3 regions of the Martelella sp. K41-7 genome follow, and region 2 is predicted to be linked to each of the others. Evidence: riboswitches for the same ligand, from Rfam matches in the RefSeq annotation. Region 2 holds a riboswitch; each other region holds the start of a gene.
What was found. A riboswitch is a leader RNA that binds a small molecule or an ion and turns the genes downstream of it on or off. The one in region 2 is predicted to bind thiamine pyrophosphate.
Positions count from the first base shown of each region.

Region 1 (4,053 bases), 460 kb from region 2:
CGGCATCGAAGGCCGCCGGGCTCTTGGCAAAGCGGGCGACAGTATCGGCGAAGGCCTGACGGTTCAGCTCATCATCGAGATCGGGATAGGCCTCTGCAAAAAGCCCCCATGCCTGTTGCGGGTGATTGGTGATGAAGATCGTCGCCCGTTCAACCGCGTCGAGAAAGCGTGGAAGGCGATCATCATCGAGAAGCGCGCCGCGGGTCACAAAGATCAACTCGTCATAGACCGGAACGCCGTTTTCCTCCGGGAAAAAGCGCGTCCCTCCTCACCTTCAATTGCCATCTGGGTCAGCTCGAAATTGCGAAACGCGCCGATTGTGGCGTCGACCTGACCGGAGAGAAGCGATTGGGTGAGCGCGAAATTGACGTTGACCAGTGTAATGTCATCCCGCGACAGTCCGGAGCTTTCAAGCATGGCGGAGACGACAGCTTCCTCGATCCCGGCAACGGAAAAGCCGATCTTCCTGCCCTTCAAATCAGACAGCGACTTTACCGGCCCGTCCGCCATCACTGTCAGCGTATTGAGCGGAGTGGACACCAGCGTGCCGAAACGCTTGATTTCGACGCCGGCGGCGTGGTCGAGATAGAGGTTCGGTTGATAATGAACGCCGATATCGGCACGGCCAGAAGCGACCATGCGCGGAACCATGGAAGGATCAGCCGGCGGCACGAGCTCCACATCGAGGCCTTCCTCTTCGAAGTATCCCTGCTGTTGCGCGATCACCATCGGTGCGTGATCGGGGTTCACATACCATTCGAGGATGACACTGAGTTTGTCGTTGGCGGCGGCAAGGCCGGGCAACATCGTCAGCGCCGCGGCAAGCGCGAGTTTCTTGAGCATTCTTTCCTCCGTGGAAAAAGTGTGCGGCCGTCTAGTGGTTTGGCGACCAGCGGGTGAAAAACGGGGCGGCGAGATCCACCGCCTTGCGAAACAGCACGGCCTCCACGGCCAGGATGAACATGGCAGCAAAGACAGTATCGGCCTGCATCCGGGCATTGGCCTGCACCATAACGAAGCCGAGACCACCGGCAGCGCCGACCCATTCGCCGACGACGGCGCCAAGCGGGGCAAGCGGAGCTGCTATACGAAGGCCGGAAAAAGCTGCGGCATGGCCAGAGGAAGCCTGATGAGAACGAGAAGTTGCCAGTGGCTGGCGCCATCGAGGCGGGCAGCCTTGACGATGGCGCTGTCGGTGCGGGCAAGCCCATCGGCGAAATTGGAAGCGACCGGGAAGAACACGATGATCGTCGTCATCACGATCTTGGAGGTGATGCCGAAGCCAAACCAGAGCACCAGCATGGGTGCGATGACGAAAACGGGAAAGGACTGCAGCACCACCAGCGCGGGCCAGACCAGCCGACCCAAGCGGGGAAAGCCCGCCAGCAGAAAGGCAGCACCGGCACCGAACAGCGCACCGACGGCAAAACCTGCAATGATCTCGCGCAGCGTGACGAGCGCTTCAGAAAACAGATAGGCATGGCCGGTCCACAGCTTTATGGCCACGGAAAGCGGGGCTGGCAGGATATAGCGCGGCAGCGCAAACACCGTGACCACCGCCTGCCAGACAAGGACAAGTGCACAAACCATCAGACAAAATTTGAAAACTGCAGACAGGCCTTGCTTCAAGTCCCCTCTCCCCGGCGTGGCCGGGCAGCGGACGTATCAAAACAGGCAGATTTTCTGGGCGTGTCGCTCAATACCAAACTCCGTTCCTACGCCGGCATGACCCGGATCAGGTTCAAGGGTTCGGCACGAAGCCATCTCAGCATCTTGGTCACAAGATCGCACCCCTCGGATGGCTTATCTATGCCTGCGCGGAGCGCCATGGTCAAGAGTGCAGGCACAATCCATGGTTGCCGAATCTGTGTCTGGATTGACTTCCCCGCCATTTTTCACCTTCAAGTTGTCGGGAAACAATGGCGATACGGATGATTTTCAGTTAGCGTTCATAAAATCACACTAAACGGTCAGTGGAAGATAACTGACCGGCGCGCCGAAAAACCGGCCGCCCCGACAATGCGGAGGAAACAATGCTTATCGCCATCGTCATCGTGGCGGCGCTTTTCGGCATGCTCTTTGGTTTCGACCAGGGCGTGATTTCCGGCGCCTTGCCGTTCATCAAACAGGATTTCACCATTACCCCCTTCATGGAGGGCGTGATCACCTCTGCCGTGCCGCTCGGCGCTGTCGCGGGCACCATCTTGGCGATGGTGACCACCGACCGCTACGGCCGAAAGCCGATGCTGATTCTCGGCGCAGTGATCTTTCTGTTCGGCTCGCTGTTTTCCGCGTTCGCCTTCAACCAGTATGTGCTGACACTGGCACGCCTTGTGATCGGCGTCGGCATCGGCGCATCTGCGATGACCGCTCCGATGTTTCTCGCGGAAGTCGCTCCGGCGCGTATTCGCGGCACGATCGTCTCGGCCTTCCAACTGATGATCACCATCGGCATCATGGTTTCCTATATGTCGGATGCGGCCTTTGGCGGCACCGGCGACTGGCGCTGGATGATCGGTGTCGGCGTGTTTCCGTCGATCATCGCCCTTGTCGGCATCCTGCTGTCGCCGGAAACGCCGCGCTGGCTGACGCTGAATTCGAACGCCGACAAGGCGCGCGACATCATCACGAAGCTGCAGCCTGAGGCGAGCGAAGAAGACGTCGACAAGATCATTACCGAGATCAAGGAAAGCGCCAAGGACGAGGAAGCCACTCCCGCCTGGAACACCTTCCTGAAGAAGGGCATCCTGCCGATCACCAGTTTCGCGATGATCGTGTTCGTGCTTCAGCAACTCTCGGGCATCAACGCGATCATCTATTACGCACCCGAAATCTTCAAGAACGCGGGCTTTTCCGGCACCACGACACAGCTTCTGGCAACGGTCGGCATCGGCGTCGTCAATGTGGCGCTGACCATCGTCGCCATGTATCTGGTGGAATCGATCGGACGACGCAAACTACTGATTTTTGGCTTCGTCGGCACCTCCGCCTCGATGGCGCTGGTCACCGTCGCGACCATGATGGACGTTGCCGCAACGCCTTATCTGGCATTGATCGGGATTTTCACCTTCATCGGCTTTTTCGCCGTCAGCCTCGGTCCGTTGCCCTGGCTCTACATGGCGGAGCTGTTTCCGCTTCGGCTGCGCCCGCGCGGCATGGCGCTGGCGTCTATTGCCAACTGGTTCTTCAACTTCGTCGTTGCCCTGCTGTTTCCTGAGCTTCTCGCAGGCATCGGGATCGTCGGAACCTTCGCGATCTTCACCACCTTCTGCGTGATCGGTGTTTTCTATGCGATTGCGGTGGCACCGGAGACCAAGGGCATCACGCTTGAGGAAATCGAGCAGCGCACTTTTGCTGCGGGCTGACAGGCACGCCCTGAAAGAGATCGAACGGCCCGCCGGAGACCCTCCTGCGGGCCGTTTTGCATGCAACCGCCAAAATGCCTAAGACTAATGGCTGCATTGCCGGTAATGGACAATTTGCGCCAATCAGGCGAAAACGGCGGTGGCATTGAAGCGGGAGGAGAATTCATGCACGACCACACGGTGCGCACCCACAAATCATCGGAAAACCTGAAACGGGAAGACCAGCTTGCCTGGAAGATCGCCACGGTCGCGGCTGATCGCGTGGCCCTCGACGACGACGTTGTGGAGATGATCGGCAACCGGATCATCGACAATGCCTCCGTGGCCGCCGCCTCCATCGCCCGCCGTCCGGCCATCAGTGCCAGAACACAGGCGACCGCCCACCCGTTTGCGCCGGGCGCGACAATCTTCGGCCTTGCCGCCGACAAGCGGTTTTCGCCGGAATGGGCGGCATGGGCCAATGGTGTGGCCGTGCGTGAGCTTGACTATCACGACACGTTTCTGGCTGCCGATTATTCCCATCCCGGCGACAATATTCCACCGGTTCTGGCCGTCGCCCAACATTGCGGGCTTTCCGGCGAGGCGCTCGCACGCGGCATTGCCACCGGCTATGAAATTCAGGTCGATCTGGTCAAGGGCATCTGCCTGCATGAGCACAAGATCGACCATATCGCCCATCTGGGACCAT
Region 1 is NZ_CM147867.1:3,447,992-3,452,044, forward strand. It holds partial or broken gene AC0L7L_RS16455 (ABC transporter substrate-binding protein) at 1-843, opposite strand, end outside; partial or broken gene AC0L7L_RS16460 (ABC transporter permease) at 875-1,590, opposite strand; TPP riboswitch at 1,696-1,805, opposite strand; gene AC0L7L_RS16465 (sugar porter family MFS transporter) at 2,034-3,365, shown strand; gene AC0L7L_RS16470 (MmgE/PrpD family protein) at 3,531-4,053, shown strand, end outside.
Region 1: linked by a shared signal. The riboswitch ahead of AC0L7L_RS16460 (ABC transporter permease) and the one ahead of thiB (thiamine ABC transporter substrate binding subunit) in region 2 are both predicted to bind thiamine pyrophosphate.

Region 2 (4,053 bases):
CATTGTGCAGGCTGCGCCACAATTCCGTTCCATCGGCGCGCACGATCTTCAGCCCTTCGCTGTCATGAACGCGTTCCCGGTAGTCATCGAAGGCGTGATGGTTGGCCGGACCGAACAGGAACATCGAAGTCATCGGCGCAACGCCGAGACGGGCGATATCGTTCCGGAAGAACAATCGCGCGGTCACTTCCATGCGGGTATTCTTGCCGGGCGTGATGACGAAACGGTAGGCCCCGGTCACACTCGGGCCGTCAAGTGCTGCAAAAACCGTGATCTCCTGTGTGCTTGAACCCGGCCGGACAATATAGAAGGCCGAGAAGCGCGGAAACTCCTCTCCCTCTCCTGTGGCCGTGTTGACGGCAAGCCCCCGGGCGGACAAGCCATAGAGATTGTCCTGTCCGAGCGCACGGAAGTAGGAGGACCCGAGAAACGAGATCAGTTCGTCACTGACATCAGGGCGGTTCAAAGGATAGTTGATGCGGAACCCGGCCACTCCTGGCAGGCCTATGTTCTTGAACTGCTCCACATCAAGCGGTGCGCGATAGATGAAATCATCGGTCGAAAACACCAGTTTTTCTGCGTCGCCACCGGCAACTTCGTAGATATCGACCGGCGTCTTGAACAGCCAGCCGAGCGCAAATGCCTGTAGCTGGAAATTCGACTGGTCGCGCCATATCGCCTTGTTGGGATCATACCGGATCGCGCGATAATCATCGTAATGGAGGCTGCTGAACGGTTCGGGAATGCTCTGGGCCGGCTCCTGATAGGGTTCGCCGGCTTTAGCCCGCATCTGAGCCGTCAACTTATCGAAGGTAAAGGCGTCGGGCCGCGGTTCCTGAGCCTCGACCGCCACATTCTGGTCCGGAATCTTGCCCGGTTCCACGGCAGCTTCCTGAGCATAGGACCGGCCGCCAAGGCCGGAAATGGTCAGAGCGCCCACCGCCGTGTGCGCCAGAAAGGATCTTCTCTTCATATAAATGCCCGCCGATTAAAAAGACGTTTCCCAAAAGTTTGCATGGCAGCAAAAACGACGCCGCCTCCCGCTGCGATTGCATAAAACACGAAACGCAAGGCACCGCCAGACCCTCCGTATTTCAGGAACAGACGATTTCGAAACGGCGCAACGCCCACACTGTTCCCCTGACACGCAAAAAGACGCAAGCATCTGTGCATCACACGCCCAGCGCGCTTGCGCGCGTATGCAAAAGGGGCTGGAACGCCGCGTTGCATTCCAGCCCCAGTAAAAGGCAGCCATCCAACCAAAGAATGGCAAGATCATGGCATTTTACCGTCTTCGCACTGCAACATTCTCGAATGTCACGCAATCGGCGTCAAGATAGCGGCAGCGCCGCCAACAGCTGTCTTTCGTCAGGCAGCCTTTACAATTTCGACCAGTTCCACGGCGAAATTCAGATCTTGTCCGGCGAGCGGATGATTGGCATCGACGGTGACCTGCTCTTCTTCGACCTTGGTCACGATCAGCGGCACGGTCTCGCCTTCGGGCGTACGAGCCTGAAGCTGCATGCCGGGCTCGACCTCAACCTCGGACGGCATGGCCGAACGCGGCACGACCTGAACCTTCTGCGGGTCATGCGGCCCATAGGCTTCGGTGGAGGGCACCTGGACATCGCGGCTGTCGCCGACATTCATGCCTGCAATCTCGCGGTCAAGTCCCGGGATGATCTGTCCAGCCCCGACGGTGAATTCAAGCGGCTGGCGGCCTTCGGACGAGATCGAAAGTCGAACCATCATTCAGCGTTCCGGTATAGTGAATACGAACGGTGTCCCCGCTCTTTGCTTCTGTCATTTCGTGTGCTCCTTCCTTGAACACTGAGCGCGACAGCACAGCACCGGTCAAAGCCCGGGCCAGCGCCAGCGCGCCGTTTCTCTTTCCTGAAGCGCGGGCCCGATAGCCGGGCGCGCCACAGAGGATTGAGCCGACACACTTTCCTGCATGACGACTGGCGGGCACATCCAGAGATCCGGATGTGCCTCTTACCTAGTGGCTTTCACCTGTATTTTCAAATCAGGGACCGGCTCTTGAATTCCCGATAAGCCCGGGATAGGTGTTGAAGTGCTCTAACGGGGTGCGGAAAACGCCAATGCGTCGTCCGCTGAGAGGCAAGACCAACCCGAAGAACCTGATCCGGCTAACACCGGCGGAGGGATTAGACGCGTGGACGACCCGACGCCCTTTTCCCTTGTTGATTGAGACCGCACCAAGGAGGCGTCATGCCCGGTTATCATCTTCCGATTTCGATTGCAGCGCTGGCTGTGCTGGCCGCAGGCGGCGCGCAGGCCGAAGACAGCAAGGTGCTGACCATCTACACCTATGAAAGCTTCAACACCGAATGGGGCCCGGGTCCGCTGGTCAGCCAGGCTTTCGAGGCCGAATGCGACTGCACCGTCAAATTTGTCGGCGCGGAAGACGGCGTCGCCCTTCTCAACCGGCTGAAACTTGAGGGCCAGTCAAGCCCGGCCGACATTGTGCTCGGGCTCGACAACAATCTGATCCACGAAGCGAAACAGACGGGTCTTTTTGTCGCACCCGGCATTTCCACCGAAAATCTCGACATTCCAGGCGGGTTTGAAGACGACGTGTTCGTGCCCTTCGACTACGGCTATTTCGACATCGTCTATGACAGCGAGAGTATTTCCTCACCGCCGAAAACGCTTGATGAACTGATCAACGGACCGAAAGACGAAAAGATTGTGATCGAGGATCCGCGCACATCGACGCCGGGCCTCGGCATGCTGTTGTGGATGAAGGCGGTTTATGGCGACGCGGCTGCGGAGAAGTGGGAAGTGCTTTCCGACCGTATCCTGACGGTCGCGCCCGGCTGGTCGGAAGCCTACGGCCTGTTCACCAGCGGCGAGGCGCCGATGGTGCTGTCCTACACAACCTCTCCGGCCTATCACCAGATCGCCGAGGAGACAGAGCGCTACAAGGCCATTGATTTCGAAGACGGGCTCTATATCCAGATCGAGGTCGCCGGCATGACGGAGATGGCGGACGACCCGGCGCTTGCAAAATCCTTCCTCGCATTCATACTCACCCCCGGTTTTCAGGATGCGATCCCGACCCACAACTGGATGATGCCGGTTGCCGCCACCTCCGAGCCGCTGCCGGACGCCTTTCTGAACGCGGTAACGCCGGACAAGACGCTGCAGTTTGCCCCTGATGTCGTGGCCGAGAACCGGCGGGCCTGGATTGATGAGTGGCTGAACGCCATGAGCGCGCGGTGAGCGCCTCGGGAAAACGATCTTGTATTTGACCACGGCAGAGTTCCGCCGGAGCTTTTACGCCGGCATCCTTTCGTTGGCCGCCGTCATCGGCTTCATCGCCGTTGCGGTTTTCGCGCTGTCCGGTTTCGGCCGGCTTGCCGATGCCGCGCATGTTTTGAACGAGCCCTATGTCTGGCGCATCCTGCGCTTCACGCTCTACCAGGCATTTCTGTCCACATTGTTTTCTGTGGTTTTCGCCATACCCGTGGCACTCGCCATGGCACGGCGGCCGCATTTTCCCGGCCGGATCTGGATCGTCAGGCTGATGGCCGTACCGCTCGGACTTCCGGTGCTGATCGGCGCGCTCGGCATTATCGGCATCTGGGGACGTCAGGGCCTGTTCAACGATACGCTGGCTTTGGCAGAACTCGGCCGCCCGCTGCAGATCTACGGGCTGCAGGGCATCTTGATTGCGCATGTCTATTTCAACCTGCCGCTGGCCGCCCGCCTGTTTCTGGCAGGGCTCGAACGCGTGCCGCAGGAATATTTCAAGACGGCCGCAATGCTGTCGATGCCGCAGCGCACCGTTTTCCGCTTCGTGGAATGGCCTGTGATCGCGCCACTCATCCCGGGCGTTGCCGGCCTCGTCTTCATGCTGTGCGCCACCTCGTTCACGCTGGTGCTGATCCTTGGTGGCGGCCCGGCGGCAACCACGATCGAGGTTGCGATCTATCAGGCGCTTCGGTTTGATTTCGACCCGGCCCGCGCCGTTGCCCTTTCGGGTATCCAGATTTTCGTGACGGCGCTGGTGCTTGCCGCCCTCGCCTT
Region 2 is NZ_CM147867.1:3,908,664-3,912,716, reverse strand. It holds gene AC0L7L_RS18575 (OpgD/OpgG family glucan biosynthesis protein) at 1-973, opposite strand, end outside; partial or broken gene AC0L7L_RS18570 (FKBP-type peptidyl-prolyl cis-trans isomerase) at 1,369-1,807, opposite strand; TPP riboswitch at 2,074-2,185, shown strand; gene thiB (thiamine ABC transporter substrate binding subunit) at 2,233-3,246, shown strand; gene thiP (thiamine/thiamine pyrophosphate ABC transporter permease) at 3,266-4,053, shown strand, end outside.

Region 3 (4,053 bases), 140 kb from region 2:
CTTGAAAAACTCGATCTGGCCGTGCTGGCTGCAGGCGACCTTTCCGACAAATCCGTGCTGATGACCACGGCCCTGCCTGCCAATGTCACATCGGCAGAACTTTCCGAAAAAGGCGCGGTCGGCGATATCGTCGGCTATTTCATTGATCGCGACGGCCGGGAAATCGACCATGTTGTGAACCGTTGCGCCGTCAGCATCGGGCTCGAAGCGCTTGAAAATGTTCCGGAACGAGTGCTTGCTGCAACTGGTGTCCACAAGGTCGATGTTATTATCGCCGCAATCCATGGCGGACTTGTCACCACGCTGATTACCGACGATATCACCGCTGAACTTATTCTGGCGAGGGCCCCATGAACAAAACAGTCATCTTCGATTTCGACGGCGTGCTTGCCAACAGCGAGATCATCGCGCTTGCCGAACTCAGGACCTCGCTTGAGAAATACGGCATCGTCATCGACTGGGATACGCTGGTCGAGACTTTTCTCGGGTCCTCGATCAGGCAGATCATCGCCTTTGTCGAAGACAGGACGGGCCAGCCGATCGATCCCGATTTCCAGAAGGAATGGTATGAAAGGCTGTTTGAGCGCTATGCGCACGAACTTCAGCCGGTGGCCGGTTCCCGCGAAATGCTCGACCGGCTGGATGCCGCCGGCATCAGCTACTGCATCGCGTCCGGCGGTTCCTACAAACGACTTGGCGTCGCGCTCGACTGTATCGGCTTTGCCGACCGCTTCGAAGGCCGCGCCTTCAGCGCCGACTCGGTTGAAAACGGCAAGCCCGCGCCTGACGTCTTCCTCTACGCAGCGGAAAAGCTCGGCAAGGGCGCCGGCAATTGCGTGGTGCTCGAGGATTCGATTGCCGGTGTTATTGCCGCCGGCCGCGCGGATATGCGCGTCGTCGGTTTCGTCGGTGGCGGCCATCTGGAGGGTATCAGACCGCTCCATGCAGAGCGGCTTCTTGCTGCAGGGGCAGCCACGGTATTGGACGATCTGGCCAGCTTCGAGGTAGCAGCGTTCGGCGCTGTCTGAAGCCGGTTGACAGAGGGCCGAAAGCCCGACAAAGTCATGCAAATTCCGAGGGGAGCATCATGCGATGCTGAGATGGCAACGAGCCGGACCCTTGAACCTGATCCGGGTCATACCGGCGTAGGAACGGAAAAATCGGTCACCTCCCTTCTTTTCGTTTCCAAGCCTGATCCGGTCTCCGCAATGTCATGGAGGTCGTCATATGTCGTTGGAAATTCGCCGGATCTGCAAGAAGCCAGCTTGCGGGATGCGGCCATGAGAGCCGTCGATTATCGTCTGAACGCGCTGGTTGATGCCGGGCTCGTTGAAACCGCACCGCTGTCGGAGCTTGCCCGGCTTGCTGCCGAAAACGGTGCGACGCTGATCCAGTATCGCGACAAATACGCCAAGACCCGTCAGATGATCGAGCGGGCCATCGAGATCCGCAAGGCGCTGGCACCGACCGGCATTCCCTTTGTCGTCAACGACCGGGTTGATGTCGCCCTTGCGTCCTGCGCCGACGGCGTGCATCTGGGTGCCGACGACATGGAGCCGGAAACCGCGCGGCGGCTGCTCGGGCCGGACGCGATCATCGGCCTGACCGTCAAGAATGCCTCCGACGGCGCCAAAGCCTCATCCGCCCCGGTCAATTACGCCTGCATCGGCGGCGTCTATCAAACACTCTCCAAGATCAATCTCGATCCACCGGTCGGCATGCGCGGCTTCAGCGCGCTTCGGCGCGGTCTCAAGAGCGCGCGTCCCGACCTGCCGGTCGGCGCCATCGCCGGGATCAAGCTTGAAAACGTTGCGCAACTGATTGCCGAAGGGGCCGACGGTATCGCGGCTATTTCAGCAATTTTTCACGCGCCTGATGTCGCCGCCGCAACCCGCGACTTTCGCTGGGCCATCGACACCGCGATCGCCAACCGGCAGCAATGACAAGCACTCCGGCAACAATGCATACAAAGGCTGCCCGGCTCGCCAAGCGGCTGGAGGCGGCACTCGGGTTGATTGCCGCCGCCGTGCTGGCGGTCATGCTGGCCGTCGTGCTCACAAGTGTCGTTCTCAGATATCTGTTTCACACAGGGTTGATCGGGACGGAAGATCTCGGCATATGGCTGAATGTGGCGCTGATCGCATTGGCCGCACCGCTTGCCCTTTCCGGGCCGCTGTCGATGCGGCTTGATCTTCCCTTCAGGCCGGTTGTCGCAAAAGCGGCCCGGATCATCGCTGATGCCGTCAGTCTTTTGGCAGCGCTTGTGCTGATTTTCGGCAGCAGCCGCGTCGTGGCTCTGATCGGCGGCACATCGCCGACGCTCGGGCTTCCCGAATGGCTACGCTTTGCCGTGATCGGTGCAGGCGGCGGCCTGCTCATGATGGTCCTCATCCTTCGCCGCATCAGCGAACAGAAGGCATTATCGCTTGCAGCTTCGGCAATCCTCGCAACCGCCATCTACCTCACCTGCCTGCGCTTAACGGTAACCACCGCGCTGCCGCCGAGCGCTGCGATCGCGATTGCAGCGGCCGTCGGCCTCATAACAGCGGCACCGCTTGCCCATGCCTTTCTGGCTGCCGCAATGATCGCCATGCCGTTCGGCGGCAACCTCGCGACCGAAACGATTGTCACAACCGCCGTTTCCAGCATGTCGCATTTCCTGCTGCTTGCCATTCCGTTTTTCCTGCTGACGGGTGCGGCCCTTTCGGCCTCGGGCGCGGCAAAACAACTCGTCGCCTTTGCCGCCGCGCTTGTCGGCCACCGGCGCGGCGGGCTGGCGCAGACGGTGCTGGCCACTGGCACGCTGTTTTCCGGCGCTTCCGGCTCGTCGGTTGCCAATGCAGTGTTCTCCGCCACGACCTTTCATCCGGAACTGGTGCGCCATGGCTATCCGCCTGCCCGCGCAGGCGCAATCATCGCCGCCGCCTCGGTCCTCGATAACATCATACCGCCCTCGATTGCCTTCCTGATCCTTGCGACCGCGACCGATCTTTCGGTCGGCAAGCTGCTTGTCGGCGGGCTGTTCGCAGGCCTTTTAATGGCAGTCGCCCTCAGCATCGCCATTCACCTGACAACCCGCAACCAGCCGGGTGGCCAGCGGGCCTGCTCGGGCGAGCGAGGGCACGCCTTCCTTGCTGCCGTTCCGGCCTTCGGGCTCGGTGTCATTGTGGTTGTCGGCATCCGCGTCGGCATCGTCACCACCACCGAGGCGGCCGCTCTTGCCGCGATCTACACGCTGGCGCTGGCAGGCTTTTCGAAAACACGCCGATGCTCCCTGTTTTCGGTGTTCCGGCAGACGGCCGCTGAAGCCGCCGCTATCGGTCTGCTCATCGGCTCGGCCGGCCCCTTTGCCTTCCAGCTTGCTGTCGACGGGGTGGCCGGCATGATTTCGTCGGCTGCCGCGGCGTTCGGCGGGTCTCCCGTCGCGGTTCTCGCTCTTGCTGTTTTCGTGCTGCTCGGCGCCGGGCTGGTGCTTGATATCGGCGCGGCGATCCTGCTTCTCGGGCCTTTGCTGCTGCCGCTTGCAATCGACGCCGGGCTCGACCCGACCGCCTTCGGGGTGATCATCGTCACCACACTGATGATCGGCGGGCTGACCCCGCCTGTCGGCATGCTGGTTCTCGTGGTCGCGGGCGTGACGGAAATTCCTCAAGCTGCGCTGTTTCGCGCCGTCATACCCTATCTCACGGCCCTGCTCGCCGCCATCGCCATCCTTTGCACCTACATTCTGTTGATCTGAGAGGAGACCCCATGCAGACCCTCAATCGCCGTCGATTTCTGAAAGCCGGAACACTGGCGGTTCTGTCCGCCCCCTATATCGCCCGCCCCGCCCACGCCCAGACCACGGTGACGGTCGCCTCCCTTCTGGGCGAGGACAAGCCCGAGACCAAGATCTGGCGCTTGTTTGCCGAAAAGGCCGAGGAGCGGCTGCCCGGCCGCTTCCGCTTCAACATCGTCACCAACGGCGCGCTCGGTGGCGAAAAACAGGTCGCCGACAGCATCCGTCTCGGCTCGGTGCAGGCGAGCCTGTCTACCGTCTCCGCGTTATCGTCC
Region 3 is NZ_CM147867.1:4,045,647-4,049,699, reverse strand. It holds gene AC0L7L_RS19265 (sugar-binding transcriptional regulator) at 1-354, shown strand, start outside; gene AC0L7L_RS19260 (HAD family hydrolase) at 351-1,028, shown strand; TPP riboswitch at 1,067-1,169, shown strand; gene thiE (thiamine phosphate synthase) at 1,281-1,943, shown strand; gene AC0L7L_RS19250 (TRAP transporter large permease subunit) at 1,940-3,739, shown strand; gene AC0L7L_RS19245 (TRAP transporter substrate-binding protein) at 3,751-4,053, shown strand, end outside.
Region 3: linked by a shared signal. The riboswitch ahead of thiE (thiamine phosphate synthase) and the one ahead of thiB (thiamine ABC transporter substrate binding subunit) in region 2 are both predicted to bind thiamine pyrophosphate.